DNA from 3 places in the Marinobacterium sp. xm-a-152 genome. Region 2 is predicted to be linked to each of the others. Evidence: predicted binding sites of a transcription regulator. Region 2 holds the regulator's gene; each other region holds the start of a gene.
What was found. The regulator sigma-54, encoded in region 2, starts transcription at its own class of promoters, with help from an activator protein. The targets are predictions, from matches to a motif close to TGGCACNNNNNTTGCTNT.

Region 1: the regulator sigma-54 is predicted to act here: its motif matches at 4,178-4,195, upstream of glnA (glutamate--ammonia ligase).
Region 3: the regulator sigma-54 is predicted to act here: its motif matches at 3,660-3,677, upstream of glnK (P-II family nitrogen regulator).

The regions. Positions count from the first base shown of each region.
Region 1 is NZ_WBYI01000016.1:98-5,843, reverse strand. It holds gene pip (prolyl aminopeptidase) at 1-349, opposite strand, end outside; gene XMA152_RS12340 (MFS transporter) at 346-1,950, opposite strand; gene typA (translational GTPase TypA) at 2,083-3,891, opposite strand; gene glnA (glutamate--ammonia ligase) at 4,281-5,687, shown strand.
Region 2 is NZ_WBYI01000007.1:67,632-73,377, forward strand. It holds gene XMA152_RS08275 (HAD family hydrolase) at 1-199, shown strand, start outside; gene lptC (LPS export ABC transporter periplasmic protein LptC) at 196-786, shown strand; gene lptA (lipopolysaccharide transport periplasmic protein LptA) at 761-1,270, shown strand; gene lptB (LPS export ABC transporter ATP-binding protein) at 1,273-1,998, shown strand; gene XMA152_RS08295 (RNA polymerase factor sigma-54) at 2,029-3,528, shown strand; gene hpf (ribosome hibernation-promoting factor, HPF/YfiA family) at 3,581-3,871, shown strand; gene XMA152_RS08305 (PTS sugar transporter subunit IIA) at 3,884-4,342, shown strand; gene rapZ (RNase adapter RapZ) at 4,345-5,205, shown strand; gene XMA152_RS08315 (HPr family phosphocarrier protein) at 5,214-5,483, shown strand; gene mgtE (magnesium transporter) at 5,513-5,746, shown strand, end outside.
Region 3 is NZ_WBYI01000002.1:200,681-206,426, reverse strand. It holds gene XMA152_RS02570 (response regulator transcription factor) at 1-153, shown strand, start outside; gene XMA152_RS02565 (HAMP domain-containing sensor histidine kinase) at 153-1,409, shown strand; gene glnK (P-II family nitrogen regulator) at 1,442-1,780, opposite strand; gene XMA152_RS02555 (ammonium transporter) at 1,982-3,232, opposite strand; gene glnK (P-II family nitrogen regulator) at 3,268-3,606, opposite strand; gene XMA152_RS02545 (accessory factor UbiK family protein) at 3,900-4,148, shown strand; gene XMA152_RS02540 (YifB family Mg chelatase-like AAA ATPase) at 4,188-5,681, shown strand.

The DNA of each region.
Region 1 (5,746 bases), on a different contig from region 2:
GGCTTAACGTAGAACCCCAACTACCGCCAAATAGTGCCCACTTATCTAGGCCGAGATGGGTACGAATCTTTTCAATATCAGCGATTAAGTGTTCCGTTGTGTTGTTTTCTAAACTGCCATGCGGCGTCGAGCGCCCACAGCCGCGTTGATCAAATAGAATGATTTTGTAATGTTCTGGGTTAAAAAAGCGTCGATGCTCGGGCGAACAACCACCGCCTGGCCCGCCGTGGACGAACAGAATAGGCTCGCCATTGGGGTTGCCTGAAAGCTCTAAAAAGAGGCTGTGCCCTTTGCCTACATCCAGTTGCTCGCTGTGGTAGGCACTTATTTCTGGGTAGAGTGTTCTCATTCTACTGGTAACCCCGCATCTTCTAGGCGTTTCTTACGCAGCTCAATTAATCGATCGATCTCAAATATCTCCTGTGGGCTCGCATCCGTTTTAAGCCCTCCCACAATGGCGTAATTGATACGGGTTTTATGCAGATCAAAGAAGTCGGTCAATGACTTAGCTACCTTTAGTCGATTCTCTGGATAGATTGTGACTAAGTGTTCGGTTAACTCACCCGCTCGTTTGGGCAGCTTTAATACCATCTGTAATGCTACCTCTTCTGCTTTTAGGTGAGCAGATTCCAGTGCAGTTTTTATTAGGTGCTGAGGATCTTTCGGGTTCTGTTTGAGTGCCTCAATCAACAGTTTAAGCGCCGGCTCTGCAATCTCTGCAGCCACGTACTCCTCAAGAGGAGGCACGGATGCAGGGTTGGTTGTGAACTGGTAGGGCTGAGCGGGTTCTAGACGTTCGGTTCGCAAGAAGAGCTTACGCACTAATAAGAAGAGCATCAGCAGTAGATGCAGTGAAATGACGTAGAAGTAGAGCCAAACAGAGCTAAACCACTCCATCATAGCGCCCGCCACGATAGGGCCGACGACACCACCGACGCCTAATAGAATTTGCATCATACTGGTTGCAGGCATCGCCTCTTTACTGTCGATGTGGTCGAACACCTGTGTCACAGCTAGCGGGAAAATAGCGGCCCCAGCGCCCCCTGACAGTAGGAAGAAGAAGGTGACGAACCAGGTGGGTAGAGCGCTGTAAAAATCGATAATGATGACGGCATTTGCACCGACACCAATCATCATTAATACAGCGCCCACCGTACGTTTATCGAAACGATCCGCAAACCAGCCAGTTGGGTATTGTGTCATGAGGCCCCCAAGCAAATAGGAGCCTAAAATGATTGATAGTAGTGTGCCGCTAAAGCCTCGATCGTAAGCGTATAGAGCGATCAGTGATACGCTTGCGGAGCCAATAGAACCCGCCACCAGGCAAGATAGAGTACCTGATGGAGAGACCTTCCATAGTTGCCCAAATGACATTGGGCGGCTTCGGCCAGGTAGCTCGGGTGCTGGCATGCGTGACATCGACATAATAATCAGAGCGATCGCTAATACGGCGCTGATAATACCGAACAGTCTAAAATCACTCTCTTCGAAAATGTTCATCACAAAAGGTGCTGAACCGAATCCGACAGCAAAGAATATCTGGTAGACACTGAACAGTTTACCGCGGTTGCTGCTATCACTGGTGACATTAAGCCAGCTCTCCAGAGTAATAAAACTGGTGATGAAGCAGAAGCCTGCAACGACCCTTAACAGGGAAGTGATGATGAACGATTCAAGAAGTGTGTGCAGTATTGAGACGATCGACAGTGTTGCAGCCATTGTTGCAAAGGCGCGGATATGACCGACGCGGTTGACGACTTTGGCCCCAAACATCCCTGCCAGGATAGAGCCGGCGGCAAACATACCCATAGCAATACCGACTTGTGAAGACTCAATGCCCGCCGACTGCATTCTTAAAGGGAGGATGATAAAGAATAGGTTGTGGCTAAGCGCCATACCAATAATTGAAAAAAGAATAGGGCTGACCCGGTAAAAAATGCTGTTGGTCATTAGGTGGTTCCTAGTTTGTCACTTCAAGATTTCTTGGACTTTAGTTTACTCCGTTTATTTCGTTTGAATATAAAAAAACGGTGCTCAATTTGCATTGGCACCGTTTTATGTTTTGCATTTATTGCAAATTAATTAACGCTTAGCGCGTTTACGCTCATGCTCTTTCAAGAACTTCTTACGAATACGGATGTTCTCAGGTGTTACTTCAACCAACTCATCATCTTCAATGAAGTCTAGAGCCTGCTCTAGAGTAAAGCGGATAGGTGGCGTTAGCACGATGTTCTCATCAGTACCTGAGGCTCGGACGTTGGTTAGCTGCTTACCTTTGGTTGGGTTAACCGTTAGGTCATTCGAGCGGCTATGGATACCAATGACCATGCCTTCGTACACTTCAATGTTTGGACCGATCATGAGGCGACCGCGCTCCTGAAGAGAGAAGAGTGCGTAGCCCAGTACTTTACCGTTAACCATCGAAACCAGTACGCCGTTGTTACGAGTCACCGTCTCACCCTCTTTCACCACACCGTAGTGGTCAAAGATTGAGTTCATGATACCAGTACCAGACGTCATGGTTAGGAATTGGCTACGGAAGCCGATCAAACCGCGAGAAGGGATCATAAAGGTCAGGCGACAGCGGCCTTTGCCGTCAACTTCCATATTCGTCATGTCACCGCGACGCATGCCTAGCTCTTCGATGATCGAGCCCTGGTGCTGCTCTTCAACGTCGATCATAACGATCTCGTAAGGTTCGTGGATTTCGCCATCTACCTCTTTCTGAATTACTTCAGGACGGCTGATGCCAAGTTCGAAGCCTTCACGGCGCATGGTCTCAATCAGTACCGATAGGTGAAGTTCACCACGACCTGATACACGGAATTTCTCAGGGCTATCACCCGGCTCTACACGCAGTGCTACGTTGTGAATCAATTCGCGCTCTAGACGCTCTTTGATGTTACGGCTGGTAACGAATTTGCCCTCTTTACCGGCAAACGGAGAGTCGTTGACCTGGAATGTCATAGAGACGGTTGGCTCATCGACAGAGAGTGCTGGTAGTGCTTCAACAACATCTGGGTGACACAGCGTATCTGAGATGTTGAGTTCGTCTAGACCGGTAATACAGACAATGTCACCTGCTTGTGCACTGTCGACATCGACACGATCAAGACCGTGGTAGCCCATGATCTTAAGGATACGACCTGAACGCATTTTTGCGTGTGAATCGATGACTTTAACAGGCGTGTTGGTAGAGATCTTACCGCGTGAGATACGACCCACACCGATAACACCGACAAAGCTGTTGTAGTCCAACGCAGAGACCTGCATCTGGAATGGACCTTCTGTATCGACGTGAGGCGCATCAACGTGCTTGATGATCGCTTCAAATAGAGGCGTCATATCGTCAGCCATAGCTTCGTGATCATCACCCGCAATACCGTTGATCGCTGAGGCGTAGACAATCGGGAAGTCCAACTGCTCATCGGTAGCGCCTAGGTTGTCGAACAGTTCGAAAACCTGATCCATAACCCAATCTGGACGTGCACCAGGACGGTCGATTTTGTTGATAACAACGATTGGCTTAAGGCCGCGTGCAAAGGCTTTCTGAGTAACGAAGCGTGTTTGTGGCATTGGACCATCAACTGCATCAACAAGCAGAAGGACCGAGTCAACCATCGACATAACACGCTCTACCTCACCACCGAAATCGGCGTGCCCAGGAGTATCGACGATGTTGATGCGGTAGTCGTTCCAAGTGATGGCGGTGTTTTTGGCAAGGATGGTGATGCCACGCTCTTTCTCTTGGTCGTTTGAGTCCATGACGCGCTCAGCGCCTTCATCACGACGGCCAAGGGTACCTGACTGCTCTAGAAGTTTATCAACTAGGGTGGTTTTGCCATGGTCGACGTGTGCGATGATGGCGATATTGCGAAGATTTTCGATCACGAGGTGAGTCTCATTAATTAAAGATGCGCGGATTATACGCGTCGAGCGTGATCAAGGCGAATTAATAGCCAATAAATTTGGACCATATGAACAATTGTTAGAAGCGAATCTAGTGCAAAATTTTTTGGCTGGAGTATCATATTGGCACACATCGACAGACTAGTAATAGTTTAAAGCACCATTGTGGTGCGTATGTTTTAGGTGTGCATCAAATTGGTGCGTTTATTGTCATTGGTGATTCGTTGCTGATGCGGTAAATCACCGTAAATAAAGACTTTTTTCGAGTTGGCATACTGTTTGCTAGCTCGTTAGGAAGACTGAGCTTGCATGGTGCAGGCTTAAACCCAAGGCTACTAGTCTGGCAATATCTGATAATGGAGAGAGCCATAATGTCTGAACAGACACTAAATCTGATCAAAGAAACTGACGCGAAGTGGATCGACCTTCGCTTTACAGACTCTAAAGGTAAAGAGCAGCACGTAACTATCCCAGTTCACGAAATGGGTGACGACTTCTTCGAAGACGGCAAAATGTTTGATGGCTCATCTATCCAAGGTTGGAAGGGTATTAACGACTCTGACATGATCCTTCGTCCAGATGACTCTTCATCTATCGTTGATCCATTCTCTGAAGATGCAACAGTCATCATCCGTTGTGACATCGTTGAGCCTGCTACAGGTCTTGGTTACGAGCGTGATCCACGTTCTGTTGCTAAGCGTGCAGAAGAGTACCTGAAATCAACAGGTATCGCTGACAGCGCTATGTTCGGTCCAGAGCCAGAGTTCTTCGTATTTGACGAAGTTCACTTCCACTCTGACATGTCTGGTTGTGGCTACACTGTATCTTCTGAAGAAGCTGCATGGTCTTCTAACAGCAAATTCGAAGGCGGTAACACAGGTCACCGTCCACGCGTTAAAGGCGGTTACTTCCCAGTACCACCAGTAGACTCTCTACACGATCTTCGTGCTGCAATGTGTGACGCGATGACAGCGATGGGTCTGCACGTAGAAGTACACCACCACGAAGTAGCAACTGCTGGTCAGTGTGAAATCGGTGTGGCAGGTAACACCCTTGTTAAGAAAGCTGACGAAGTTCAGATTCTTAAGTACGCAGTTCACAACGTTGCTCACGCTTACGGTAAAACAGCTACGTTCATGCCTAAGCCAATCGTTGGTGACAACGGCTCTGGTATGCACGTTCACCAGTCTCTATCTAAAGGCGGTGTTAACATCTTCGCTGGCGACGCATACGCGGGCCTATCTGAAGAAGCTCTTTACTACATCGGCGGTATCATCAAGCACGCTAAAGCGCTTAACGCTCTATGTAACCCAGGTACTAACTCGTACAAGCGTCTTGTTCCAGGCTTCGAAGCACCAGTTATGCTAGCTTACTCAGCTCGTAACCGTTCAGCTTCTATCCGTATCCCATACGTAACTAGCCCTAAAGGCCGTCGTATCGAGACACGCTTCCCTGATCCAATCGCTAACCCATACCTAGCGTTCTCTGCGCTAATGATGGCGGGTCTTGACGGTATCCAGAACAAGATCCACCCTGGCGATGCAGCAGACAAAGACCTTTACGATCTACCAGCTGAAGAAGCTGCTCAGATCCCACAGGTTTGTTCTTCACTAGAAGAAGCTCTGGACGCTCTAGAAGCTGATCACGAGTTCCTAACTCGCGGCGGCGTATTCACTGAAGACATGCTAAACGCTTACATCGAACTTAAGCGTGAAGAGTGTGCTCAAGTGAGCCAGACAACTCACCCAATCGAATACGATCTTTACTACTCAGTTTAAGATCTTATCGATTCAAAAAACCCGGCACCTGAACTGACCCCATAAAGTTGGACTCATTT
Region 2 (5,746 bases):
CGGCGATGACTTGCCTGACTTATCGGCCATAAAAGCGGTTCGCTTTGGCGTCACCGTTCCGAATGGTCACTGGCTCGTTAAAGAGAACGCCGATCATATTACGACTCAATCAGGCGGTCGCGGAGCTGCACGTGAGTTGTGTGAATTGATTATGGCTTGCCAAGGAACCTTAGACGGCGCGTTGGAGCGGTTTAAGTGATCACTAATCTCAGAGCGAAAATTCGATTAGCCATTGCGTCGACGTTGATTGCTCTTTTTTTGATCTTCACACTGTTATTGAATCAAGGCGATATTGAAGAGGGCGTACTCCTAAAAGAGAACCCGAACAGAATTGATTTTTTTGTAATAGACGCCACTCTTACTCGTTGGTCTGAAGCGGGCAATCTAAGCTCTGTCACCCACACTCCGCGAGCAGAGCATTTAGTTAACTCAGAACAGATGAAGTTAACAACACCTTTCTCAGTAGGCTATCGCCAAGATGGCACGACTGAACACACCATCAATGCTGATCTGGGCTTTTTTGCTGACGACAACAGTCAACTAGACCTTGAAGGCAGTGTAGAGCTTCACCATAATCCAGATTCTGAGAAAGACACTGCACTCTTCACAGAGCAGTTGAGCTACTTTCCAGAACAGAATCTGGCGACCAGTGATGTAGCCGTCGAATTTCTGAACAACCAGGGTTCAACCAAAGGGGTTGGCATGACACTGAATACGGAATTAAACACCTTAGATCTTCATTCAACCGTGAGGGGGGCCTATGTCGCTTCGAGCACTGACCAGTAACCTATTTCTAGCCTTTACAGTTGTTCTTAGTGGATCAGCTTTAGCGCTGCCAACCGATCGAGACGAACCCATCTACGTAGAGGCAGACTCAGCTAATATTGATGAGGCCAAAGGAGTCACTCGATACACAGGCAACGTCATCATCACCCAGGGATCAATGGTGCTTAAAGGTGAAACCGTCGATCTGTTACGTGGTAATGATGACACCATCAATCAGATTATCTCAAAAGGTGCTCCAGCCTACTTCGAACAACGCCCTCAACTGGACCAAGAGATTACCTATGCAACGGGCTCAACTCTAGATTACACAGTAAGCTCTCAACTGCTGTTAATTACGGGGAACGCCAGAGTGACTCAGGGTGGTGACGAGTTCACTGGCGCCAAAATTAATTACGACATGGCGAACTCTAAAGTAAAAGCCTTTAGCAGTGAGAGCGGAAGCCAGCGTGTCAAAATGGTTCTTCAGCCTAAAAAAGATAATTAACCATGAGTTCACTCGAAGCCCTTCACCTAGCCAAAAGCTACAAAGGACGCTCTGTTATTCAAGATGTGTCCGTCACTGTTGAGCCTGGTGAGATTATCGGATTGCTTGGGCCCAACGGTGCGGGTAAGACAACCTGCTTCTATATGATTGTAGGTCTGGTCAGAGCGGATCGAGGCAACATTCGTCTCAATGGCGACGACGTCACTAGAATGCCTATTCATGAGCGCGCAAAACGCGGCTTAGGCTATCTTCCGCAAGAGGCCTCTGTATTCAGAAAGCTGAGTGTCTACGATAACCTGATGGCCATACTGGAGCAGAGAAAAGACCTGACCAAAGATCAACAACACGAGAAAGCTCAATCTCTACTAGAAGAGTTCCATATCACTCACATCAAAGAGTCCAAAGGGATGGTCCTATCTGGGGGTGAGAGACGCCGAGTTGAGATTGCAAGAGCCCTAGCAAACGACCCTGACTTCATCCTACTGGACGAGCCTTTTGCTGGTGTAGACCCCATCTCTGTCAGCGACATCAAACAGACCATCAGGCACCTTAAAGATCGAGGTATTGGCGTCCTGATAACCGATCACAATGTCAGAGAGACTCTCGACATTTGCGAACGGGCTTACATCGTTAGTGAGGGTAACATTCTTGCAGAGGGTGAGCCTGAGCAGATCATGATGAATCAAGCCGTTAAAGAGGCTTATCTGGGCAATGATTTTCGCTTGTAACTCTCACACTTTTAAGTAATTATCATTTTAATGAAGCACTCTTTACAGCTCAAAGTCGGACAGAACCTGTCCATGACCCCACAATTGCAGCAAGCGATCAAATTGCTGCAACTCTCCTCCTTAGAGCTACAGACAGAGATTCAAGAGGCACTCGATAGTAACCCACTACTGGAGGTAGCCGATGAAGAAGATCAGAGTGAAGAGAACTCTCAAAGCATTGAGCAAAAAGAGTCATCAACCTTAGATGAGACCCAATCTAATTCAGAGATCGAAGAGACGTTCGAATCGTCTCAGCCGGAAGATAGCTGGTCTACTGATGACATCCCTGAACAGCTTTCAACCGACAGTCAATGGGACGATACTTACCAAAGCTCTTCAAATTCCAATCGTGATGATGATTGGATGCCAGGTGATAATGACGCTGCGGTTGAAACCATCCAAGACCACCTTAACTGGCAACTGAATCTGGTTAATTTCAGCGATGTTGATCGATACATTGCTGAGATGATTATCGACTCTATCGATGATCGTGGCTATCTGATCACCGATCTGCAGGACATTCTTCTTAACTGCCAAGAGGAACTACCTGAACTCTTTTTTGAAGTGGAAATGGATGAGGTGGAGACAGTACTTCACCGCATTCAACAGTTTGACCCACCCGGTGTCGGTGCCCGTGATCTTGCAGAGTGTTTGAAAATCCAGTTAAGACAGCTACCCATAGAGACACCTTGGCGCGCAGAGTCACTGCGCCTAGCGACCGACTATTTAAACCTGTTGGGCAGTCGAGATTTTAAATCTTTGATGCGCCGTATGAGGCTCAAAGAGGAGCAACTGTCAGAGGTGGTTAGGTTGATTCAATCACTTAACCCAACACCAGGAGACTCTTTAGATCTGGGTGATACTGATTACATCGTACCGGACGTGATCGTGCGTAAACGCGCTGGGGAGTGGACACTCACTTTAAATAACGACGTAGTTCCTGAGTTACGTATCAATGATGTCTACTCAGGCATGATTAAACGTGCAGACAACTCCGCGGAGAACCAATTTTTAAAAGACCATCTCCAGGATGCACGCTGGTTCATAAAGAGTTTACAAAGCCGCAACGAGACCCTCTTAAAGGTCTCAACGGAGATCGTTTCCAGACAGATCGGTTTTCTTGAACAGGGTGAACAGGCGATGAAGCCTCTTATTCTTCACGACATTGCTGAAGCCGTTGATCTACATGAATCCACCATCTCCCGTGTTACAACTCGAAAATACATGCACACCCCGCGCGGTGTCTTTGAATTGAAATATTTCTTTTCGAGTCAGGTGGCTACCAGTGACGGCAGTGGTGCATCATCAACTGCGATTCGAGCAATCATTAAAAAATTAATTTCAGAAGAAGACCCTCGCAAGCCACTAAGTGACAGTAAGCTTGCTACACTACTAGATAAAGAGGGGGTGAATGTTGCAAGACGAACCATTGCTAAATATCGCGAAGTTCTCAACATTCCACCTTCAAATGAGAGAAAGCGTTTGGTTTAATTGAGGTGGGCGGCCTCATTTTTTCACTCCGCCTAAGACGAGGAGAAGTCATATGCAGATAAATATTACTGGTCATCACGTGGACCTGACTGAAGCTCTAAGTGAATACGTACGTAACAAGTTCGATAAGCTAGAACGTCACTTCGACAACATTCAGAATGTACAAGTTACTCTCAGTGTCGAAAAGCAGGGTAAAAAAGCCGAGGCTGATGTTCACTTAGCCGGTGGCCAAGTGGTAGCTTCTGATGAGCATGATGACATGTATGCAGCGATTGATGGCTTAGTGGATAAGCTTGATCGCCAAATCATCAAGCATAAAGAAAAAATGAAATCTCACAAATAAACGAACGACAACATGCAACTAGGTGACCTACTGACGACTGAAACAACCGCCTGCCGGGAGTCAGTCGCCAGTAAAAAACGCCTTCTACAAGTGGCCAGCGAAAAGCTGGCCTCTTCAGTTGATGGCGTGACAGAAGATGAAATTTTTACAGGCCTTCTCAATCGTGAACGGTTAGGCAGTACAGGAATAGGTTCTGGCGTGGGTATACCACACTGTCGGATCCCAGGTTGCTCAACAGCATCCGCCTGCTTAATCACACTTGATGACGGTGTCGATTTTGATTCAATCGATTCAGCGCCGGTCGATCTTGTCTGCGCACTGATCGTGCCCGATGATGGAAATGATGAGCACCTTAAGACACTGGCTGGTTTAGCCGAGCTGTTCAGCAAGCCCGAAGCCCTTAATTCACTTAGAGACTGCACGAATTCTGAGGCCCTACTCAATAAAGCAACTGAGCTATCAAAGGTCTAATCATGAGAGTCGTTGTTATCTCGGGTCGCAGTGGTTCAGGGAAGAGTACCGCCTTGCAAGCACTTGAAGATGTTGGGTTCTATTGCATAGACAACCTACCAGCGACGCTATTGCCAGCGTTGGTCGAGCAGATGCTTAACGACCAGAATACCGCACCCCTGATTGCTGTGAGCATTGATGCCCGCAACCAGCATACCGACCTAAAAGCCTTCCCAGAGATCATGGAATCCTTGAGGGCTAGAGAAGATATAGGCATCGAGATCACTTATCTTGACGCATCAGAAGCGACCCTATTGAAACGGTACAGCGCCACTCGAAGAAAACACCCGCTGAGCAACCAAGATATTGGACTGGAAGAGGCAATAGCCTTAGAACGAGATCTGCTTGAACCCATCGCAAGTTCTGCAGACATGAGAGTTGATACCACTCGGCTTTCACTCTATGAACTGCGTGACACCATTAAATTGAGGGTAGCACAGCGTAAAGAGCAAGCGCTCTCTTTGCAGTTTGAATCCTTTGGCTTCAAGCACGGCGTTCCATTAGATGTTGATTTCAGCTTTGACGTCAGGGTGCTTCCTAACCCCTACTGGTTTGTAGAGTTGCGCCCTCTCTCTGGGAAAGATGAACCGGTTAAAAAATTTCTCAACGCTTCCGATGAAGTGAATGAAATGATTAATGACATAGAGCAGTTCATTGTGAAGTGGATTCCCCATTTCAAAACAAATAATCGAAGCTATGTTACTGTTGGCATTGGTTGCACGGGCGGCCAACATCGCTCTGTATACATTGCGGAGAGCCTTGCATCTCGCTTTGCTGACAGAATGGATAACATCCAAGTACGCCATCGAGAATTATCAGAATAAGTTTCGCAATGATTGAAAAAAACGTTACTATAATCAACAAATTGGGACTACACGCGCGTGCAGCGGCTAAACTTATTGGCGTAACAGGTAAGTTTGGTTGTGACATCAAAATCACAAAAGATGGCAAAACAGTCGATGCTAAAAGCATTATGGCCATTATGATGTTGGCTGCATCCCAAGGAACAGATCTAATCATACAAACGGATGGCGCTGATGAATCCGCCGCGATGGATGCCGTGATTGAGATCATAAATAACCGTTTTGACGAAGATGAGTAGAGACTAACCTACTCGTAAAGGAGGGCTGCATGAGTACGGACGAAGCACCGATCGCTCTAGATACGTTAAGCGAAGCCCTTCAATCAGATAATCTCAAACAGATTCGCTACATGCTCAACAAGGGCATGCGGCCTGTGGAAGTTGCTCACCTTCTAGAGAAAACCCCTCCTCGCGAACGTCGCATTGTATGGAACCTGCTCAACCCAGAGATAGAGGGTGAGGTTCTACAACACCTCGGTGAAGATATTCAGGCTGAAATTGTC
Region 3 (5,746 bases), on a different contig from region 2:
CTGCACCGCAAATTAACGGCTTACGATCGATCGATCGATGTCCACGTCAGCCGTGTTAGACAGAAGCTTGAGCAGGCAAAGCCTGGCTTAGCCGAGATGATTAAAACAGTCCGTGGTGAAGGCTACCAGATGGTCGTTGGGGTGGAGGGTTAATGCGCTGGTATCAACATCTATTCTGGCGCATCTTCGGCGCCGTCTGGCTGGTCAGCACGCTTGGTATTCTTATCAGCTTGACCCTGTTCATCTCTGTCACTGATACTCCCGATCGCACCGAGAGCCAAAAGCAGAAAGCGACTATCATCGCAGAGCAGTTAATCTCCGATTATCAGTATGGGATGCAACGTAAAGAGCAGCGCCGACGTCTACCGCTTTGGATCTATGAGAAGCGATCCAATCAACTGATCTACTCGTCAGGTAGACGGTCACAACCCAAGGATGCAATGGTGACAGAGATCATCGCTGCTGATGGCACCCCATACCTCGTCTACTTCCCACCCGAACGAAATGAAGAGCTGTTTGAACGGATGTGGGGGTTCTTACTCTCCTTCCAAGTTTTGTGGGTCATTGCGGTCTCCTTTGGCAGCAGCCTTCTGGTCACGTGGTTAGTCGTCAGACCGATTAACGACTTGAAGGGGTTTGTTCGCCGCCTTCATCAACAGGGTAATTTAAGCAGTCGAGCCGAGGGTAAGCTCGTCAAACGAGGCGATGAGCTGGGCCAGCTGGCACGTGAGTTTAACCAGATGGTTGATTACGTTGAGCAGACGCTCGATAGCCAACGGCATCTTCTGCAGGATGTCTCTCATGAGCTACGAGCACCTTTAGCCCGTCTTCAGGCGGCAGCAGGTTTGGCAGAGCAGAAGTGGGGTGAGGATGATCGTACCCTGCAACGCATTAATAAAGAGTGCGTTAAATTAGACGGTTTAATCTCTGAAATACTCACACTGGCCCGAGCTCGAGATGCCGAAGCGACTGCACCAATTTTGGATCTGGCACTGCTGTGTCGGGATCTGGTGCAGGACGCCCGTGTCAGCGGCCCACAGCATCAATTCGACCTATCACTTGATGTCACTGATGGAGCAACCATTCGGAGTGAACCACTGAGTCGAGTCGTCAGCAATCTGTTGAATAACGCCATCAATCACACGCCACAGGGTACGTTGATTAAGGTATCTGTCGCTACTGATAACGGCAGGCTAACGATTCGAGTGGTTGATAATGGACCCGGATTACCAGAATCGATTCTAGATTCGATTGGGCAGCCATTTAGACGTGGGGCCAACTCAGGCGGTTACGGTTTGGGTTTGAGTATCGTGACTCGAGCGACTGAACGCGTCGGTGGGGAGGTTCAGTTCCAAAACCTCGCGCCAACGGGGCTTCAAGTAGATATAAAAATGCCGCTAGCGAACTGATCGGTAGCGGCATTTTTGAAATGGATCGAAGCTTAAAGCGCTTCTGAACCCGTCTCGCCAGTACGAATACGTACCACTTGCTCAACTGGCATAACGAAGATTTTACCATCACCGATCTTGCCAGTATTGGCCGTAGAGCTGATCGCTTCAATGACTTGATCTAGCATGTCGTCGTCGATCGCGACTTCAATTTTTACCTTAGGAAGGAAGTCCACTACGTACTCGGCACCACGGTAAAGTTCTGTGTGACCTTTCTGACGACCGAAGCCTTTAACTTCAGTCACTGTAACACCTTGGATACCAATGTCAGACAGCGCTTCGCGCACATCATCCAGTTTGAACGGTTTGATAACTGCCGATACCAGTTTCATAGTTTCTCCTTGTTGAACTGGGCAGGCAAAACTGTCCCAATTCGCTGTAAATTTTCATCCATTATGTACATGGATGGTTTAACCTTCAAGTTTCCTGATCAACCTGTTTGTCCAGAAACGAAAAAAACCCTACCTGGGGGTAGGGCTGAGAAGAGGGGTGTATCGCTACACCCCGGGTTTCAACAGAAACTGAGTTTCCTATTACTTACGTGAAGTGACGAACTCTGGGTAGGCTTCCATACCACATTCAGAGATATCGACACCTTCGTACTCTTCCTCTTCAGTCACTCGGATGCCCATCACAGCTTTGATGATGCCCCAAACCACTAGGCTGACAACGAATACCCATACGAAGATTGTTAGGGCGCCGATGATCTGGCCAGAGAAAGTAGAACCGTCGTTAGTTACTGGTACCAGTAGTAGACCAAGAAGACCTACAACACCGTGTACAGAGATCGCACCGACAGGATCGTCAATTTTTAGTTTATCCAGCGTTAGGATAGAGAAGACAACCAGAACACCACCGATCGCACCGAAGATGTGAGCTTGTAGTGCAGAAGGGGTTGAAGGCTCTGCTGTGATCGCTACTAGACCTGCTAGTGCACCGTTAAGTGCCATTGTAAGGTCCGCTTTGCCGAACAGTAGACGCGCTGTGATTAGTGCTGCTACTACACCGCCAGCCGCAGCTGCGTTAGTGTTCATGAAGACAACGGCAACTGCGTTTGAGTTCTCAACGTCAGACGTTGCTAGAACCGAACCACCGTTGAAGCCGAACCAACCCATCCAAAGGATGAATGTGCCCAGTGTTGCCATTGGTAGGTTAGCACCAGGGATCGCATTGATCTCACCGTTCTTACCGTATTTGCCTTTACGTGCGCCAAGCATTAGGACACCTGCTAGTGCTGCTGCAGCACCTGCCATGTGGACGATACCTGAACCCGCGAAGTCAGAGAAACCAAGATCACCTAGAGTGTACATGCCGAATACAGCGTTGCCGCCCCAAGTCCAAGAACCTTCCATTGGGTAGATGAAGCCTGTCATCACAACCGCGAACGCTAGGAACGCCCATAGTTTCATACGTTCAGCCACTGCACCCGATACGATAGACATTGCTGTTGCAACGAATACCACCTGGAAGAAGAAGTCAGCTGATGGCGCGTAGGTCCACTCATCGGCAACACCGTCACCCGTGATGCTAGATAGGAAGTAGTCACCGCCGTACATGATCGCGTAACCGCAAACGAAGTACATGATGCAAGAGATCGCGAATAGCGCGATGTTCTTAGTTAGAATTTCAGTGGTGTTCTTAGAACGAACAAGACCTGCTTCTAGCATTGAGAAGCCTGCCGCCATCCACATAACCAGCGCACCACACACCAAGAAGTAGAAGGTATCGAGTGCGTACTTCAGCTGGGTAACATCACCAGCTGTTGTATTCAAAAGTTCTTCCATTGTTATGCCCTCCAATAAGGCCAAAAATCAAAACGTTATAGAGCTTCGTCGCCGGTCTCACCGGTACGGATGCGAACAACTTGTTCAAGCGCTGAAACAAAAATCTTACCGTCGCCAATTTTGCCGGTTTGCGCAGCATTGGTGATCGCTTCGATAACCTGATCTACGATCTCATCAGAGACAGCAGCGTCTAGGCGAACTTTAGGTAGGAAGTCCACAACATACTCTGCACCACGGTAGAGTTCGGTGTGGCCTTTTTGACGGCCAAAGCCTTTAACTTCAGTCACGGTGATACCTTGTACACCGATCTCTGATAGCGCTTCGCGCACGTCGTCAAGCTTGAATGGCTTAATTACGGCTGACACTAGTTTCATCAGATTTCTCCTTAATGTGAAAAGGGAGGATTAATTTTTTCCTGTGAACTCTATTTGCGAAACTTGTGCCAACTTTTAAAAATAACTTATAAAACATTGACTTATAAATTTTTCATGGGTCTCTTTACCGTTTTATCAACCTTTATAGTGCACGCCAGTATGCACCACAAAAGTGCATGCACTACTTTGGTGCGCCATATTGAGGCTAAAATAGTGATCATAGACGCTTGTCTTAAAAGGGTTCTGGTATAGTGCATCTATTGAGACGCATATCGATGTTAAAGGGGGCTGAGATGCTTGATCCTAAGATGTTTGAAAACCTAAGTCAGACGATGACCCAATTCCTTCAGGGTAACTCATCACTTCCAGGTCAGGAGGCGATGCAGCAGCAAATTAAAACTGTACTTCAATCAAGTTTTGCTAAACTGGATTTAGTCACTCGGGAGGAGTTTGACGCTCAGGCCGCTGTACTTCAGCGAACTCGAGAAAAATTAGAGCAGTTGGAAGCGATGGTTGCTGAGTTGGAGTCAAAAGAGTCCTAAAGCAACGCTAGGCCAACTGCAGGACCCAAGGATGGCGTCATGGCATTGGCAACTCTTTATAGCCGAGCTCAGCTCGGTATCGAGGCACCTCGCGTTCGCGTTGAAGTGCACCTTTCAGGAGGCTTACCCTCCTTTGCAATTGTGGGTATGGCAGAGACCGCGGTGCGTGAAAGCCGCGAGCGTGTGCGCAGTGCACTGTTAAACGCCGGCTTTGAATACCCGCAACGACGAATCACCGTTAACTTATCACCGGCCGATCTCCCCAAAGAGGGCGGACGCTATGACCTAGCCATTGCGCTTGGCATTCTGTTGGCATCCAATCAGCTTAAAACAACTCACCTGCAGCAGGCAGAGCTCTACTCAGAATTGGGCTTGGACGGCAAACTGCACCCTATTAGAGGCCTATTTCCGGCCGCCTATGCCTGTGCTGAAGCGGATTCACTGATTGTTATTGCCCCCGATAATAGCCAAGAAGCCTCTCTCGCGGGTGCTAAGCAACAACTTTCAGCTAAGACGCTGTACGATCTATGTCAGGCGTTGAGTGCTGAAAAGCTACCTGAAATAGACCCTCAACCCCCAGTTCATTATCCGCCGAGTTACCCCGTAGATCTTTCAGAAGTTCGGGGACAACCGATGGCCCGTCGTGCCTTGGAAGTGGCCGCCAGTGGAATGCATAACCTGCTTTTGAGCGGTCCTCCGGGCAGTGGTAAAAGTATGTTGGCCCAAGCACTGCCATCGATCCTACCGCCACTTTCGCAATCCAGTTGTATCGAAACGGCCAGTATCTATTCGGTCTCGGGTTTGCCGGTCGAGCGATTGTTTCGGGGTGAACGACCCTACAGAGCACCGCACCACAGTGCATCATCACGGGCGATGGTGGGGGGTGGATCTTCCCCTAGGCCGGGTGAGATCTCACTGGCGCATCAAGGGGTTCTATTTCTGGATGAGCTGCCAGAATTTCCCCGTTCTGTTCTGGAAGTTCTGCGAGAGCCGCTTGAAACCGGTGAGGTCAGTATTTCTAGAGTGGCGGGCACGCTGACCTACCCTGCGCGTTTCTCTTTGATGGCGGCGATGAATCCTTGCCCCTGCGGTTACTACGCTGATGGGACTGAGCGATGTCAGTGTTCTCAGGCTCTAATCGATCGATATCAGGGTCGAGTCTCTGGCCCATTGTTGGATCGATTTGATATGCGTCTGGCTTTGAGTGCGGTGCCCACAGAGGAGCTATTACTGGGCGAATCGCATGAGGAGTGCTCTGACGCAGTTCGTAAGCGAGTTAGTCAGTGTCAGCAGCGACAGTATGATCGGCAGGGCAAGCTCAACTCTGAGCTAACAGGCAGTGAAGTCCAAAAAGAGCTGAATGCTTCAGAGTCATTATCAAAAGAGTTTATGGTGATAGCGACACGCTTACAGCTCTCCGCTAGGGCTTGCCATAGAGCACTTCGCGTGGCTCGCACACTGGCGGATATGAATGCAGATCAGGCGATCGAAAACAGCCACATTATGGAGGCGCTCAGCTATCGACAGCTTTAACTGATGAGCAGATCTTGGGCTTGCTGATGTCAGGGTGTACACTGTGCGCCCTAATATCGAGTCTG